DNA from 4 places in the Pseudomonas sp. Leaf58 genome. Region 1 is predicted to be linked to each of the others. Evidence: riboswitches for the same ligand, from Rfam matches in the RefSeq annotation. Region 1 holds a riboswitch; each other region holds the start of a gene.

Region 1 (4,288 bases):
TCTGGATGCCGGTCAGCTCGTTGTAGAGCTTCTGGGTAACCGGGCCGACCTTTTCCAGGTCGTGGAACACATGCAGCTTGCCGTTGTACTCGATGCCGCCGATCGGGGTGATCACCGCAGCGGTACCGCAGGCGCCGGCTTCGATGAAGCGGTCCAGTTTGTTGATCTCGACATCGCCTTCGATCACGGTCAGGCCCAGGCGCGATTGCGCCAGTTCCATCAACGACAGGCGGGTGATGCCTGGCAGCACCGAGGCCGATTTCGGGGTGACGAACTCTTTGTTGGCGGTGATGCCGAAGAAGTTGGCCGAGCCGACCTCCTCGATCTTGGTGTGGGTCAGCGGGTCCAGGTAAATGGCGTCGGCGAAGTTGGCCTTCTTCGCTTCAGCGCCTGGCTGCAGGCTGGCGGCGTAGTTGCCACCGACCTTGGCTGCGCCGGTGCCTTGCGGTGCTGCGCGGTCGAAGCTGGAAATCTGGAAGTTGTGCGGCTTCATGCCGCCCTTGAAGTACGAGCCAACAGGGATGGCGAAGATCGAGAAGATGAACTCGGGGGCGGTGCGCACGCCAATGTTGTCACCGGTGCCGATCACGAATGGGCGCAGGTAGAGGGCGCCTTTACCGTGCGGTGGGACGAATTTTTCGTTGGCCTTGACCACTTGCTTGCACGCTTCGATGAACACCTCGGTTGGCACTTGCGGCATCAGCAGGCGGGCGCAGCTGCGCTGCATGCGTGCGGCGTTCTGGTCCGGGCGGAACAGGTTGATCGAACCGTCCTTGCAACGGTAGGCCTTGAGGCCCTCGAAGCACTGCTGGCCATAGTGCAGCGCCGTGGAGCCTTCACTGATGTGCAGCACGTTGTCTTCGGTCAGGGTGCCTTTGTCCCACTCGCCATTGCGCCATACGGACAGGTAGCGTTTGTCGGTTTTGATGTAGTCGAAACCCAGCTTGTCCCAATTAATGCTTTCGTTGCTCATGACACCCTCATTGTCTTGCAAGTGCCCGATCGCTCGGGCTGCTGTTATATGCGCACCACGCCACCATAATACATCCGTGGCAGATCGGGAACGGCCAGTCACGAAATGGTGGTGGGAAGGTGGTATGAGGGCGGGATTCTGGAGCGCATAGAGCAGCAAGGTGCCTGGCGGGAGGTTTTCGAGTGCCTGTGGGATTGCCTGGCGAAGGTCTTTTAGCGCCTGTGAGATCGAGCGCCGCCCGCACGGCGCTCGATCTCACAGGCGCTGAAAGAGATTCGCCATACAACTCCCCAGGCGCTGAAAGACCTTCGCCAGACACTTCCCAAGGCGCTAGAAAAATCAACACGAGCCAATGGTTGACCACCCGCCAACCACTGCGTAGCCTTGCCACTTCGAGGTTCTTCGGCCAAGCCGAAGCTAAGACGGGAACGCGGTACAAGCCGCGGCTGCCCCCGCAACTGTAAGCACCGACAACGGATCGACACAGCCACTGCGCCAGCGCGCGGGAAGGCGTCATCCCGCCAGCCTGCTGCTCCTGCAGGCAACTGGAACGGTGCGAGCCAGGAGACCTGCCTCGTCACGTTTTCGACTTTCAACCGGGCGGGGTGATCCGGTGGCGAACAAGCCCGGCCGGCCTGGCCCGCGGCTGTCGTCCTGCATGCCCGCGCCAATCTGCCAAGGGCAATGCGACATGAAAACACTGGCCAAGCTCCCCGTCACCATCGTCACCGGCTTCCTCGGCTCGGGCAAGACTACCTTGCTGCGCCACATGCTCGACAACGCCCAGGGCCGCCGCATCGCGGTGATCGTCAACGAATTCGGCGAACTGGGCATCGATGGCGAAATCCTCAAGCAGTGCAGCATCGGTTGCACCGAGGAAGAAGCCAGCGGCCGGGTCTACGAGCTGGCCAACGGCTGCCTCTGCTGCACCGTGCAGGAAGAGTTCTTCCCGGTCATGCGCGAGCTGGTGGCACGCCGTGGCGACCTCGACCACATCCTCATCGAAACCAGCGGCCTGGCCCTGCCCAAACCGCTGGTGCAAGCCTTCCAGTGGCCGGAAATCCGCACTGCCTGCACCGTCGATGCAGTCATCACCGTGGTCGACAGCCCGGCCGTGGCGGCCGGCACCTTTGCCGCCTATCCGGACCAGGTCGATGCACAGCGTAAGCTCGACCCGAACCTGGACCACGAATCGCCGCTGCACGAGCTGTTCGCCGACCAGCTGGCCAGCGCTGACTTGGTGGTACTGAACAAGGCCGACCTGATCGACGCCGAAGGGCTGGCCAAGGTCCGCGCCGAAGTGGCCGAAGAACTGCCGCCAGCGGTAAAAGTGGTCGAAGCCAGCAGCGGCAAGCTGCCACTGGAAGTACTGTTGGGCGTAGGCGCCGAGTCCGAGGCGCACATCGATGGCCGCCGTACCCACCACGACTCGCACCACGACGGCGACGACCATGACGAGCATGACCACGATGCCTTCGACTCCATCTCAATCGACCTGCCAGAGGCCGACGAAAGCCTGTTGCTCGATGCCCTGACCCAGCTGGTGGTGGAGTTCGGCATCCTGCGTGCCAAAGGCTTCGCCGCCATCCCGGGCAAACCGATGCGCCTGCTGGTGCAAGGCGTGGGGACCCGTTTCGACAAGCACTTCGACCGCGCCTGGCGGGCCGACGAGCCGCGCATCACCCGCCTGGTGCTGATCGGCCAGGACCTCGATGCCGCCCAGCTGGAAGCGCGCCTGCGCCAGGCCCTGGGCGCCTGACCCATGCACCTGCTGCGGACCCAGCCCGGCGGCTTCGTGCCGGATGACAGCATTGCCGACCTCGGCCAGACACCGGCCGAGCTGGTGATCCTCTGCAGCGGCGATTCGCACCTGGCATTGCTCGCCGATACCGCCGAGCAATTGCCCGAAGGCTTCCCCAGCCTGCGCCTGGCCAACCCGATGCAGGTGCAGAACCATGCTTCGGTCGACCTGTATGTCGACCAGGTGCTGCGCCACGCCAAGGTTATCCTGGTGTCGCTGCACGGCGGCGTCGGCTACTGGCGCTATGGCGTCGAGCAACTGGTCGAGCTGGCCGCCCGTGGTGTGCAGCTGATCCTGGTGCCGGGCGACGACCGCCCGGACCCAGAGCTGACCGGCCTGGGCACCGTCAGTGGCGCGCAGGCCGAACGCCTATGGCATTACCTGCGCCAGGGCGGCAAGGCCAACGCCATCAACCTGTTCAACTGTTTAGCCAACCAGTGGTTGGGCCGTGACTATGCCTGGGACGAGCCGCAGCCGCTGCCGCGCACGGCGGTGTATCACCCGGCCAAAGGCAGCGCGACGCTGGCGGACTGGTACCGCCAGTGGCATCCCGAGCAGCCGGTGGCACCGCTGCTGTTCTACCGCTCGCACCTGCAGGCGGCTAACACGGCGTTCATTGACGTGTTCTGCCAGCGCCTGCAGGCTGCCGGCCTGAACCCCTTGCCGATCGCCGTGGCCAGCCTCAAGGAAAGCGCTTGCCTGGAGCAGGTCGAAGCGTGGCTGGACGAGGTGGGCGCCGAGGTGCTGGTCAATACCACCGGTTTTGCCCTGTCCAGCCCCGAACGCCCCAACCTGCGCCCGTTCCGCCGTGACATCCCGGTGTTGCAGGCGATCTGCGCGCAAGACAACCAGCCCGGCTGGGAAGCCAGCGAGCAGGGCCTGGGCGCGCGTGACCTGGCCATGCACATTGCCTTGCCGGAACTGGACGGGCGCATCATCACCCGCCCGGTCAGTTTCAAGGACATGGCCTGGCGTAGCGAGCGCAGCCAGTCCGACGTGGTGTGCTACCGCGCCCACCCCGAGCGCATGGATTTTGTCGCCGAACTGGCCCGCCGCTGGGTCGAGCTGGCGCGCCTGCCGAATGCCCAGAAACGTGTGGCCCTGGTGTTGGCCAACTACCCGACCCGCGATGGCCGCATTGGCAACGGCGTTGGCCTGGACACCCCGGCGGCGGCGCTGAACATCCTCCAGGCCCTGCAGGCTGAAGGCTACCCGCTGGCCGACCTGCCGGGCAGCGGCACGCAACTGATTCACCAGTTACTGGGGGGGGTGACCAACGACCTCGACCACCTCGACCAGCGCCCCTGCGCGCAAAGCCTGAGCCTGGCCGATTACCAGATGGCCTTCGAGCGCCTGCCCGAGGCCAACCGCCAAGCGGTGCTAGACCGCTGGGGCCCACCGCAGCAGGACCCTATGTACCGCAGTGGCCGGTTGATGGTCGCCGGCCTGCGCTTTGGCCTGACCTTCGTCGGCATCCAGCCAGCGCGGGGCTACCAAGTGGACCCCAGCGCGGT
Region 2 (4,288 bases), 1.1 Mb from region 1:
TGGTCCAGTTCGCTGGCGAACGCCGTTACCTGAGTGCCCGGTGCTGCTTTGGGCTTGGCGTCTTTGGGCCAGCCCACTGCCGGGGCGATGTTCACGGTGGGCAAGACAGTCTTGACCGGATCAGGCAGCCGAGGGGTCGGGCCACTGCCATCGCGTACATCCAGCATGGCGGATTCGCCGCAGGCGGTGAGGCTTGCGACCAGCAGCCAAGGCATCAAGGGTTTCATGGGCGGCTTGCTCCGGAGAAGGCCTATGAGCTTGAGAGGTCAGCGATGTTCGAACGGTTCCCGGCCATCATCCAACTGCCTTTGCCTTTGCCTTTGCCTTTGCCTTTGCCTTTGCCTTTGCCTTTGCCTTTGTTTTTGCTTCTAAGCGCGCGATAGTTCAGGCAACACAGATTGCGACTTCAGGAGGCCGAGCGAAGGGCTTGCGGAGGGAGGTGACGGGCATGGATGCCCGTCAAGCGCTGAGGCCCCATGGATGGGGCCTGCGGCGCGTACTCCCGGGAGCAAGCCCGTAGCGAGGGAACCCCGGAGCGAAGCGTAGGGGCCGGATGATGGGAGCCAGCGTTTTTTGGTTACTTTTTGTCGCGTTTGACAAAAAGTGACCCGCCGTAAGGGCGGAAAGGTGACTGAGCGCCACCTTCGGCAATGAATGTTGACGTTGTTGTCAAAGCCTATGCCCGAAAAGCGAAAAGCGAAAAGCGAAAGCGGGATAGCGCTGGTTTTTCTATTGCGCATAGTCCAGCAGCGATGGCGACGCTGACTCACCTTTTCGCCCTTACGGCGAGTCACTTTTTGTCAAACGCGACAAAAAGTAACCAAAAAACGCTGCGCTCCCATCATCCGGCCCCTACGCTGCGCTCCGGGGTCCCCTCTCTCCGGCCTTGCTCCCGGGAGGACCGCGCTGCAGGCCCCATCCTGGGGCCCAGCGCTTGACGGGCATCCATGCCCGTCACCTCCCTCCGCAAGACCTGCGTTCAGCCTCCTGAAGTCGCGAAGATCAAGATCAAGATCAAGATCAAGATCAAGATCAAGATCAAGATCAAGATCAAGATCAAGATCAAGATCAAGATCAAGATCAAGATCAAGATCAAGATCAAGATCAAGATCAAGATCAAGATCAAGATCAAGATCAAGATCAAGGTCTTGGCTTCTGGTTGCGCACTTCCTTCGCCTCTCGCAAATAGCTGGCTCAGGCCTGCTTGAGCAGCAGCGCTACCCCCGGGAAATACTGCCCCAGTTCGTTATGCAACTTGCGGTAGGCATACGGGAAATACCAGGCGATGGCGCAGGCGGTGTGCTTGTGCAGGTCGTCGACCAGGTCTTGCAGCTCTTCGGGGCTGGCGTGCTGGCCAGCCTTCCACGGGCTGATGAACAGCGCCCCAGCTTTCAATTGGCTGGGGTACGCCACCTGACGGGCGAGGGCGGCGGTTTGCTGCAAGGCGGCTGCCATGTCCAGCCGGGCAATTTTCGGCCAGCGCTGGCTCACACTAAGGTACAGCGCTTCGTCGGCACTGCTGATCGACAGGTCGCAGCGCCCCTCATACTCGCCTTCGTCACGCTGCTTCTTCCCGGCAAATTGCTGCAGCGCCGTTAACTCGGCCTGCCAGGCTGCAGCCGCGAGCAACCCACTGTTGGCGGCAGCGCCATGCCAATAGGGGGCTTCGGCATCGCCGGCAAACTGGTTGAAGCGGTCTACACAGTCGACCCAGCGCTCCAGCACCGGGCCGAGAAACTCCAGGTGTGGGTTGTTGATGATATGGCCTCGCATGCTGCGCTCTCCTCTTGTTGTTGTGATCGCGTCCAGCTGAGGGTGATGGCTATGTGATATCACCCTGTCCAGTGTGGCACACATCGGTAACTTGGCCACTGCCCAGGTGGGGCCTGTGGGCCTGCGAAGCGGCCCGCTCCGATTGACGCTCCGGGTGCAACCCTCTAACCTTCGCGCGTGTTTCAGGTGCCCTGCCAGCCTTGTCTGGGCAGGGTGAAACAGGGAAGCCGGTGGGCGCCAGCATGGCGCGATTCCGGCGCTGCCCCCGCAACGGTAGGTGAGTCGCGGCCGCGCAAGGCCACTGGGTGCCAGCACCCGGGAAGGCGCGCAGGCTTGGGCCAAGGCCCGCTCACAAGCCCGGAGACCGGCCTGATACTGCCAACGGCATCACGGAGGGTGATGCGCAGTGCACCGTGGCGCCCGGCCACGGCCCCTGCGTGTTCTCCGTCTGCCTGCCTTTTACCTGTCGCCGCGCGTTGCCGTGGCGCCAGCCAGCGGAGAGCCCTGATGAGCGAAACCACCGAACGCGACGAACGCCACCTGGCGCGCATGCAGCGCAAGAAGGCGATCATCGACGAACGCATCGCCAATTCCCCTAACGAATGCGGCCTGCTGCTGGTGCTGACCGGCAATGGCAAGGGCAAGAGCAGCTCGGCCTTCGGCATGCTCGCGCGGGCCTTGGGCCATGGCATGCAGTGCGGTGTGGTGCAGTTCATCAAAGGCCGCAACAGCACCGGCGAAGAGCTGTTTTTCCGCCGCTTCCCAGAACAGGTGCGCTACCACGTGATGGGCGAGGGCTTTACCTGGGAAACCCAGGACCGCCAGCGGGACATCGCTGCCGCCGAAGCAGCCTGGGCGGTGTCGCGCCAGCTGCTGCAAGACCCGAGCGTGCAGTTCGTGGTGCTGGATGAGCTGAACATCGCCCTTAAGCACGGTTACCTCGACCTTGACCAGGTGTTGTCCGACATCCAGGCCCGCCCACCGATGCAGCACGTGATCGTTACCGGTCGTGCGGCCAAGCCAGAGATGATCGAGCTGGCCGATACGGTGACCGAGATGGGCATGCTCAAGCATGCCTTCCAGGCGGGCATCCGCGCACAGAAGGGCGTCGAACTGTGAGCCAGCCCCGTCATTGCCCTGCCGTCTTGATCGCGGCGCCGGCCTCTGGCCAGGGCAAGACCACCGTCACCGCCGCCCTGGCCCGCTTGCACCGCAACCTCGGGCGCAACGTGCGGGTGTTCAAGTGTGGGCCCGACTTTCTTGACCCGATGATCCTTGAGCGGGCCAGCGGCGCGCCGGTGTATCAGCTCGACCTGTGGATGATTGGTGCCGAGGAAAGCCGCCGCCTGCTGTGGGAAGCCGCGGGCGAAGCCGACCTGATCTTGATCGAAGGGGTAATGGGGCTGTTCGACGGCACCCCGTCCAGCGCCGACCTGGCGCGCCACTTCGGCGTGCCGGTGCTGGCGGTAATCGACGGCACGGCCATGGCCCAGACCTTCGGTGCCCTGGCCTTGGGCCTGGCACGTTACCAGGCCGACCTGCCGTTTGCCGGGGTGCTGGCCAACCGGGTGGGCAGCCTGCGCCACGCGCAATTGTTGGAAGGCAGCCTGACCGAAGGCCTGCGCTGGTATGGCGGCTTGTCTCGCGAGCGCGGCATCGAACTGCCCAGCCGCCACTTGGGGCTGGTCCAAGCCAGTGAACTGAACGACCTGGACGCCCGCCTGGACGCGGCCGCCGAGGCGCTGGGTGCAAGCTGTGACGCCGCCTTGCCACCGCCGGTGACGTTTGCCGAACCTGAACCGCAAACGGGCGCTGCCTCGCTGGCCGGCGTACGCATCGGCGTGGCACGGGACGAGGCATTCGCCTTCACCTATGGCGCCAACCTCGACCTGCTGCGCAACCTTGGTGCGCAGCTGGAATTCTTCTCGCCATTGCACGACCGCGAGCTGCCGGCGGTAGACAGCCTGTACCTGCCAGGCGGCTATCCCGAGCTGCACCATCACGCCTTGGCTGGCAATGCGCCGATGAACGAGGCAATCCGTGCCCATCACGCCCAGGGCAAACCCTTGCTGGCCGAGTGCGGTGGCATGCTGTATCTGCTTGATGCGCTGACCGACGTAGCCGGTGAGCGTGCCCAACTGCTCGGCCTGCTGCCGGGCGAGGCGACCATGCAGAAGCGCCTGGCGGCCTTGGCACTGCAGGCGGTTGAACTGCCAGAAGGTACCCTGCGCGGCCACACCTATCACCACTCGCTGACCAACACCGCGCTGGCGCCGATCGCCCGTGGCTTGAGCCCCAACGGCGGGCGCGGCAACGAAGCGGTGTACCGCCTGGGGCGGTTGACGGCTTCCTACGTGCACTTCTATTTCCCCTCCAACCCGGATGCGGCGGCGGCGCTGTTGCGACCATGAGCGAGCACGCTTTCAGTGACGCCGAGCGCGCCGCGATCTACCGGGCCATCGGCGAACGCCGCGATATGCGCCATTTTGCCGGTGGCGAGGTGGCTCCAGAGCTG
Region 3 (4,288 bases), 340 kb from region 1:
CGCACAAATGGCTGGCACCTGGGCGGCCTCCACATCGCCAACAAACAGCAGTGTCACATGGAAGTTGGCAACCGGCACCGGCTTGCCGCTGCGCAGGCCCAAGCCGTGCCGCCACTGGGCCAGAGCACGGCGCTGGACATCGCTGACTGGCAAGGCGAAGAACAGCCGCTTGAAGGGGGTACCGCTGGGGCGTACATCCTGAATCATACCAACTCCTGAACATGAAACGTTTGCGCAAGTCTCTAGGGCATTACACCTAAGTCGCCCCGTCGATTCGCAACAATGAGTACAAACTGCCCCCATGATTGTTTATGCTGGCGGGCTTATGCCATGGCGCATGGCCATTTTTCGACAAGTAAACGTCCATGAAAATTGCACTCGTAGTCATCTTCGTTCTCTCGATCGCCTTTGTTCACCTGCGCGGTCGGGTTCGCCACAAGCTGACCCGTCAGTTGGGCGACCACTCCAGCTTCCTGGCTCCGGTCAACAGCTTCCTGTACCTGTTTTCCAAGCACCCGGCCAAGCCTTACCTGCCGGTAGAGGCCTTCCCCGAACTGCAGCCGCTGCAGGACCACTGGCAGGAGATCCGCGAGGAGGCTCGCCAGCTGCTTCATGTGGGGGAAATCAAGAAGTCCGACAATTACGATGACGTCGGTTTCAATTCGTTCTTCAAGACCGGCTGGAAACGTTTTTACCTGAAGTGGTACGGCGAAAGCCACCCGTCGGCGATGACCCTGTGCCCACGCACCACCGAGCTGCTGCAAGGTATCGGTACGGTCAAGGCGGCCATGTTCGCCACCCTGCCGCCCGGCGCCAAGCTGGTGCGCCACCGCGACCCGTATGCCGGTTCGTACCGCTACCACCTGGGCCTGGACACACCGAACGACGACGGCTGCTACATCGACGTGGACGGTGAGAAGTACTCGTGGCGCGATGGTGAGGGTGTGGTTTTCGATGAAACCTATATCCACTACGCGGCCAACACCACCGAGCACAACCGCATCATCCTGTTCTGTGACGTCGAACGCCCGCTGAAGTACCGCTGGGCGACCGCGTTCAACCGCTGGTTCAGCCGCAACGTCATGGCCGCTGCCGCCGCGCCCAACGCTGCCGGCGACAAGACCGGTGGCATCAACCGGCTGTTTACCCGCATCTACAAGATCCGCGAACGTGGCAAAGCGCTGAAGAAGCGCAACCGCATGCGCTACTACCTGGAGAAGTGGGCATTCGTGGCGGCGCTGGTGCTGGTATTCCTCTACATCTGATTGTTTAAAGCGGCCTTTACGGCCAATGGCAAGAGTGGCCTGCGCACACCCACCAAAGTACAAGTCTCACACTTCTCGCTCTTCGACTAGCCTGAAAGCTCCACTCGCAACCTCCCCAAGGTGAAGACGATGAGCATGATGGACTGGGACGCCTACCGTAAGCAGTTGATGGCCGGCATCGGCGATCTCAAGCAACTCTCCCCCGACACCGTGGCCGGCTACATGACCGCCAGCGGTGCCGGGGCCAAGACCAACCACCTGGACGCCAAGACCCGTGAGCTGATCTCGCTCGCCGTGGCCGTGACCACCCGTTGCGACGGCTGCATCGCCGTGCATTCGCAGCAAGCCGTCAAGCACGGCGCCAGCCGTGAGGAAATCGCCGAGGCCCTCGGCGTGGCCGTGGCGATGAATGCCGGTGCCGCGCTGGTCTACTCGGCACGGGCCATGGATGCGGTGGGCAAGGCCAACGGTTGACTAGCAACGGCGCCGCCGCCCTTGCGCGACGGCGCCGCGTTACCCAGACTGGGCGGCCCAGCCTTTGCAGGATTCCGCATGATTCACATCCGCCCCATGACAGCCGAAGACTTCGAACACTTCTGGCCCACCTTTCAGGCCATTATCCAGGCCCGTGAAACCTACGCATTCGACCCCGCCATGAACGTCGAACAGGCCCGCCAGCTGTGGCTGGAGCTGCCTGTGCGCACGCTGGTGGCTGAGGAAGACGGCGAGCTGCTCGGCTCGTATTACCTCAAGGCCAATGCCGCCGGGCCGGGCGGGCATGTGGGCAATTGTGGCTACATGGTCAGTGAGCAGGCACGCGGCCGGGGGGTGGCGCGGCTGATGTGCGAGCACTCGCAGAAACTGGCACGTCAGGAAGGCTTCCTGGCCCTGCAGTTCAACTCTGTGGTGGCCACCAACGAAGTGGCGGTGGCGCTGTGGCACAAGCTGGGCTTCGAAACCGTCGGCCGTTTGCCCAAGGCCTATCGGCATGCCCGCCTGGGGCTGGTGGATTGCCTGGTGATGTACAAGTGGCTGGCGGATGAACCGGTGGTGGAGAAGCCAGCGCTGCTGATCGGGCGCAAGAATATCGAGGCGCGGGTGTCGCGGCGGCGCGGGCGCTAACCTTCTCTCGCAGGTCTGGCCCCCCAATCACCCCAGCGAATTTGACGCCCCTGCGTTTCAATGGTCAGATGCGCGCCAGTTTCAGGTGCCCTGCGCCGCCGCGCGCAAGGTGAAACGGGAAGCCGGTGCGTCGTGTTGCCCACGACAAGTCCGGCGCTGCCCCCGCAACGGTAAGCGAGCGAACCCTTCGAGATACCACTGTGCATGTGCATGGGAAGGTGAAGGTTTCATGCCCCTCGCAAGCCCGGAGACCGGCCTGAAGCTTCACTTGGCAACCCGCGGTGGGCGGGCGCGGGCCGGTATCCGTGCGCGCGCCTGCATGCACGGTGCGCCTTTGCGTGTTTTCCACCGGGATCCATTCATTCCTGCAGCAGTGGAACGACATGTCCCGTATGTTCAAGCTTCACCCCCTGACGGCCTGCCTGGCCGTTGCCCTGCCGGCCTTGGCCGATGACCTCGACCGAAAACCCCTGGCCCTGCCCTCCACGGCCGTCACCGACACCTTCAACAGCCATACCATCGACCTGGCCACCCCGACCCAGGCTGGCTCGCGCCTGGGCCTCAGCGCCCTGGAAACCCCCGCCAGCACCAGCAGCCTCAGCGCCGTGCAGATCCAGCAGCGCAACAACCTTACCGTGCAGGACGCGGTGACCCGGTCACCGGGCATCACCTACATCGGCTCACCAGGCGATGGTGGCACCGGCCTTTCGGCCCGCGGCTTTACCGGGCACAACTCGGTGATGACGCTGTTCGATGGCGCACGCCTGTACACCGGTGCCGGCACCCAAACGTTCCCGGTCGACCCGTGGATGGTCGAGCGCATCGACGTGATTCGCGGCCCGGCCTCGGTGTTGTACGGTGAAGGCGCCACCGGTGCGGTGGTCAACGTGATCCCGAAAAAGCCGTTTGCCGGCGAGGTACGCAACCACCTGCGCCTAGGCTATGGTTCGTGGGATCGCCAGCAGCTCGGCCTGGACAGCGGCGGCAGGCTCAGCGAGCGCCTGAGCTACCGCCTGGCCCTGAACCAGCAGGCCGGCAACGGCTGGGTCGACCGCACCACCTCGCGCAGCCTCGCCGTGAGCGCCGCGTTGCGCTTCGATGCCAGCGACGACCTCAGCTTCACCCTCGCCCACGACCGTGGCGATGCGCAACCTGCCAACTACTACGGCACCCCGCTGATCGACGGCCACTACCGCAGCAGCCTGCGCAAACAGAATTACAACGTGCACAACGACGTGCAGCAGTATGTTGATGAATGGACCCGGCTGAACACCGACTGGACGCTGAGCGACCACCTCAGCGCCAGCAACCAGCTGTACTACATGAAAAGCCGCCGCCACTGGCGCAACGCCGAGGACTACAGCTGGGACGCCGAACACCAGCAGTTGCTGCGCGGTAGCTACCTGGAAATCAAGCACAACCAGGAACAGTTCGGTGACCGCCAGGCGTTCACCCTCGACCATACGTTGTTCAACTTGGCCAGCAAGACCGTGGTCGGCGCCGAATACAACAAGGTCCGCTTCAACGTCGACAGCAACGCGCCCTACACCGATGTGGGCGGCGACTACCTCGACCCGTGGCAACCGCAACCGGGCTGGTTCCACAGCGCTTCGCCGTTGCGCCCGCAAACCTTGTCCACCACCCATACGTTCGCCCTGTTTGCCGAAAACCGTCTGCAGTTGACCGATCGCCTGTCGCTGGTCACCGGGGTACGCCGCGACCAGAACCACATCGACCAGGCAAAACTGACCAACCACAGCCGCAGCGACCGTAGCCTGCAAGTTGGCAATTGGCGTGCCGGGCTGGTGTTCGCGGTCAACGACGACCTGTCGCTGTACGGCCAGTACTCCACCAGCGAGGACGGGGTCGACAACCTCATCAGCCTCAGCGCCAACCAGATG
Region 4 (4,288 bases), 340 kb from region 1:
TTGGGGCCGACGATGCCCAGGGTTTCGCCAGCGACAACGCGCAGCTCGATAGCCTGGAGCACCGCATTACCGGCCAAGTGCAAGCTCAGCCCCTGGCAGCTCAGGGGCGCAATAGGGACAGCCGGCATGGCGGTCATGGCTGCCTCCGGCGGCTGATCAGAATCAGCGCGAAGACCGGTGCGCCGAGCAGCGCGGTGACCACACCCACGGGGATCACCTGGCCGCAGATCAGGGTGCGCGACAGAATATCGGCGGCGATCAGGAACAGTGCGCCGCCCAGCGCGCTGGCGGGCAGCAGTCGGCTATGCCCGGGGCCAAGCAGCAGGCGCAGGGCATGGGGGATCACCAGCCCGACAAAACCGATGGCACCGACGATGGACACCATCACCGCCGTTACCAGCGCCGCGCAACTGATCAGCAGCAACTGGGTGCGCCGGACTGGGATGCCCAGCGACGCTGCCGAATCGGCACCGAAGGTGAACGCATCCAGCGCGCGGCGATGCCACCAGCACACCACCAGCCCGCACAGTGCCACTGGCACGGCCAGCCACACCGAAGGCCAACGCACGCCACTGAGGTTGCCCAGCAGCCAGAACAGGATGCCGCGTGCCTGCTCGGCGGTGGCCGACTTGGTGATGAGAAACGCGGTGAGGGCATTGAACAGTTGCGAACCGGCGATACCGGCGAGGATCACTTGGGCATTGTTGCTGCTGGGACCGGCCGCGCGGGCCAGCACCAGCACCAGGGCGAACGCCGCCAAGGCACCGAGGAAGGCGCCGCCAGACATACTCAGCGCCAGGCTGCCCACGCCCAGCAGGCCGACCAGCACTGCCCCGGTCGAGGCGCCGGCCGACAACCCCAGCAGGTAAGGATCGGCCAGTGGGTTGCGCAGCAGCGCCTGGAGGATCACACCGCAGGTGGCCAAGCCGGCGCCGCAGGCTGCGGCGACCAAGCTGCGCGTTAGGCGGTAGTTCCAGACGATGCCGGCGTCGAGCGGGTCGACCTCGTAGCCCGCCTGCCACAGGTGGTTGGCCAGCACTTGGCCGACCACGCTGGGCGACAGGTTGCTCTCGCCAATGGCGGTACCGGCCAGTAGGGCCATTAACAGGGCCGCCAGGGCAACCGCGATGCAGGGTAACAGGCGCATTTTCACGGGGTTGCTTTACTGCTGGCGAAGGCGGCGGACAAGGTCTGCAGGCCGCTGAACAGGCGAATGCCGGCCTGCATGGCGTCGGCGTCGAGGATGATGATGCGGTCGTGCTTCACCGCGTCCATGTTGCGGGTGACCGGGTCGCTGCGCAGGAATGCCAGCTTGTTCTGGTAATCATCGGCAGGATAGCGGCGGCGGTCCATGCGGGCGATGATCAGCCAGGTGGGGTTGGCCTTGGCCAGGGTTTCCCAGCCTACGGTCGGCCACTCTTCGCTGGACGCGACCACGTTGCGCACACCGAGGGTGCGCAACATGAAGTCGGCCACCCCTTGGCGGCCTGCGACGTAAGGGTCGATGTGCAGGTCGGCGCTGGAGAACCAGAACAGCGCCGTGGTGGCGGACAGGTCCGTGCCGGCCAGCTGTGCCTTGGCGCTGTCCAGGCGGCCCTTCAGCTCGGCGTTGAGGGCTATGCCGCGCGCCTGTACGTCAAAAATTTCTGCCAGCTGGCTGACACTCTTGTAGATGCTGCTTACCTGGAACGCCTGCAGGCGGGTACCGTCGGCGCCGACCAGATTGTCCTTGCCTTCGCAGTCCGATGGTAGCAAGTAGGTGGGGATGTTCAGTTCGTCGAACTGCTCGCGGGTGCCGACCGCGCCTTGAGCACCGACCATCCATTCAAACTGCACCGTCACCAGCTGCGGGCGCTTGCCTAGCACTGCCTCGAAGCTGGGCTCATTGTCGGCCAGGCGCGGCACCTTGGCGTTCTGCGCCTGGTATTCGGGCAGCACGTTGTTGAACCACAGCGAGGTGCCCGCCAGCTTGTCACCCAGGCCCAGTGTATAGAGTATCTCGGTACCTGCCTGGCCAATGGTAACGGCGCGTTCCGGTGCTTGGGCGAAGGTTTGCGGCTTGCCGCAGTTGTCGACCGTCAGCGGGTAATGGGTGGCAGCAGCCTGGGCAAGGCCACTGAGGCCGAGGCCGGCGAGCAGGGTGGCGAAACGGCGCAGCATGCTGGGCGATCTCCTATCGGACAGTTCTGGTCAGGAACGCACGGACAGGCACCGCCGAACCCCCGCTGGCCGCAGGAGCAACGCTGATGGCCAATCCCGGACACCCCGCCGGTTGGTGAATGTGGGCCGGCAGGTCTCCTGACTGGTGCGTCATGGCCTGGCTCCGGCCTTCCCGAGTGAGTAACCCAGTGGCATCGATGGAGCAGGCTCAGCACCTACAGTTGCGGGGGCAGTTCCATTTGGCCCATTTGGGCGGGCCTGGGATTCCCTATTAATTCCGTGGCGGAAACCGGCGGCGGGCATGGTAGACCATCGCGCCGCCGGGTGAAAACGCTTTTCAGAAGTACTTCAGCCAGGTGATGTCGCGCCGCCGCGCCTTCAGGCGGGCGAACCCACGCACCGGCAGGTACAGCGTAACTGCCAGCAGCACCGCCCCCAGCCACACGGCGCTGATGCCCTCGAAGCCAAAATAGTCGCCATGGTTGTGGCCAAACAGCGCTACGCAGGCCAGGTACAGCAGCTTCAGCACGTACAGGTGCAACAGGTAGAAGAACATCGGTGCTGCGCCGAACACGGCCAGGGCAGCGAGCCAGCGCGTCGGGCCCGCACGCTCGAAGGCGCGCAGCAACAGCAGGCCGCAGCCCAGGGTCAGGGCCAGGAACAGCAGCGATGGCGGGTACTTGGTGATGTTGAAGACGCTCATCAAGGTGTGCGTGAAGGTTGCATAACCGCTCCACGGCGCCTCGCCATAGCCATTGAGCATGCGTAGCACGGCAAAGCCTAGCAGCGCGATCAACCCGGCCTGCAGCAAGCGCTGCTGGCGCTGGCCAGCCTCGCGGCCACGGGCGAACCACGGGCCCAGGCCGTAGCCCAGGGCGATGACGCCGATCCACGGCAGCACCGGGTAAGAGGTGCGCAGCCGCAGGTTTTCGGAAAGCTCCAGCCAGCCGCGGTCATGCAGGATCGCCCATGGCACGTGCAGTGCCGATTCCACACCGAAGTGCAGGCCATCCAGCAGGTTGTGGCCGGCGACGATGACCGCGCCCAGCGTGATCAGAGCGGCACGTGGCAGCCACACCATCAGCGACAGGGCGATCATGCTGACGCCGATGGCCCAGATCACTTGCAGGTAGATGACGCTGGGCGGCAGTTGGAAGGTCCAGGCGAAGTTGACCAGGGTAAATTCCAGCACTACCAGGAACAGCCCGCGCTTGAACAGAAAGGCCGAGACATCGCCGCGGCCCTGGTGCTTCTCGCCGTACAGCCAGGCCGACAGGCCAGTCAGCAGGACGAACACCGGCGCGCACAGGTGGGCCAGGGTACGGCTGAAGAACAGCGAGGGCTCGGTGGTATCGATGGCCATCGGGTCGCTGACCTGGCGGTGCAGGAAGAAGGTTTCGCGGACGTGGTCCAACAGCATGAACAGGATTACCAGGCCGCGCAGGGCATCGATGCTCTGCAGGCGCTGGGTGAGCAGGGTGGGGGTTGCGCTGGCGCTTGTCATGGAAGGTCGCTGGTGGGAATGGATGTCAAATGAAACGTTATCTTATAACTAAATTGGGGTGGGTTGGTAGCGCTTTGTGCTGGCTTCTTCGCGGGCAAGCCCGCGCCTACAGGGAAGGTGTAAATCCTGTCGGAGCGGGTTTACCCGCGAATGGGCCGCCACAGGCAGCTCAGATCAGAAGCTGTAATCCACCGTCGCGAAATACGACCGTGGCATTCCCATCAGCCACTGCTGGCCACTGAACGCCGACTGCACATATTCACGGTCGAACAGGTTGTTCAACTGCAACCCCAGCCGTACATCCGGCAACACCTGCCAGGCGAGGTTGGCATCGACCACGGTGTACCCGGGGGCGCTCTGGGTGTTGGCGGTGTTGGCATAGCGCTCATCTACATAGCGCGCGCCAATGCCGGCCTCTAGCTGCTGGCCGAAGCCTTTGTTCAGCCACAGGTTGGCCGTACGCCTTGGGACGTTGGCCGGCCGGTTGCCCGCGCGGTCCTGCGTGACGCCGCCCACAACTTCGTCGAAGTCGTCATACCGGGCGCGTACCAGCGAAGCGTTGGCCGACACCTGCCACTGGTGCGCCAGCGCCAGTTCCACGGTCGCCTCCAGGCCATCGGACGT

What was found. A riboswitch is a leader RNA that binds a small molecule or an ion and turns the genes downstream of it on or off. The one in region 1 is predicted to bind cobalamin.
Region 2: another riboswitch for cobalamin. It lies ahead of cobO (cob(I)yrinic acid a,c-diamide adenosyltransferase); the one in region 1 lies ahead of cobW (cobalamin biosynthesis protein CobW).
Region 3: another riboswitch for cobalamin. It lies ahead of DV532_RS09815 (TonB-dependent siderophore receptor); the one in region 1 lies ahead of cobW (cobalamin biosynthesis protein CobW).
Region 4: another riboswitch for cobalamin. It lies ahead of DV532_RS09805 (ABC transporter substrate-binding protein); the one in region 1 lies ahead of cobW (cobalamin biosynthesis protein CobW).

The regions. Positions count from the first base shown of each region.
Region 1 is NZ_CP032677.1:2,431,246-2,435,533, forward strand. Features, by position in the region: gene DV532_RS11360 (branched-chain amino acid aminotransferase) at 1-973, opposite strand, end outside; cobalamin riboswitch at 1,352-1,565, shown strand; gene cobW (cobalamin biosynthesis protein CobW) at 1,665-2,732, shown strand; gene cobN (cobaltochelatase subunit CobN) at 2,736-4,288, shown strand, end outside.
Region 2 is NZ_CP032677.1:1,301,231-1,305,518, forward strand. Features, by position in the region: gene DV532_RS06095 (sorbosone dehydrogenase family protein) at 1-227, opposite strand, end outside; gene DV532_RS30170 (hypothetical protein) at 948-1,208, shown strand; gene DV532_RS06110 (hypothetical protein) at 1,195-1,773, opposite strand; cobalamin riboswitch at 1,941-2,161, shown strand; gene cobO (cob(I)yrinic acid a,c-diamide adenosyltransferase) at 2,281-2,892, shown strand; gene DV532_RS06120 (cobyrinate a,c-diamide synthase) at 2,889-4,184, shown strand; gene bluB (5,6-dimethylbenzimidazole synthase) at 4,181-4,288, shown strand, end outside.
Region 3 is NZ_CP032677.1:2,091,164-2,095,451, reverse strand. Features, by position in the region: gene thpR (RNA 2',3'-cyclic phosphodiesterase) at 1-207, opposite strand, end outside; gene lpxO (lipid A hydroxylase LpxO) at 366-1,265, shown strand; gene DV532_RS09825 (carboxymuconolactone decarboxylase family protein) at 1,395-1,739, shown strand; gene DV532_RS09820 (GNAT family N-acetyltransferase) at 1,818-2,387, shown strand; cobalamin riboswitch at 2,454-2,662, shown strand; gene DV532_RS09815 (TonB-dependent siderophore receptor) at 2,771-4,288, shown strand, end outside.
Region 4 is NZ_CP032677.1:2,086,717-2,091,004, forward strand. Features, by position in the region: gene DV532_RS09795 (ABC transporter ATP-binding protein) at 1-137, opposite strand, end outside; gene DV532_RS09800 (iron ABC transporter permease) at 134-1,147, opposite strand; gene DV532_RS09805 (ABC transporter substrate-binding protein) at 1,150-2,160, opposite strand; cobalamin riboswitch at 2,271-2,469, opposite strand; gene DV532_RS09810 (DUF1624 domain-containing protein) at 2,498-3,664, opposite strand; gene DV532_RS09815 (TonB-dependent siderophore receptor) at 3,839-4,288, opposite strand, start outside.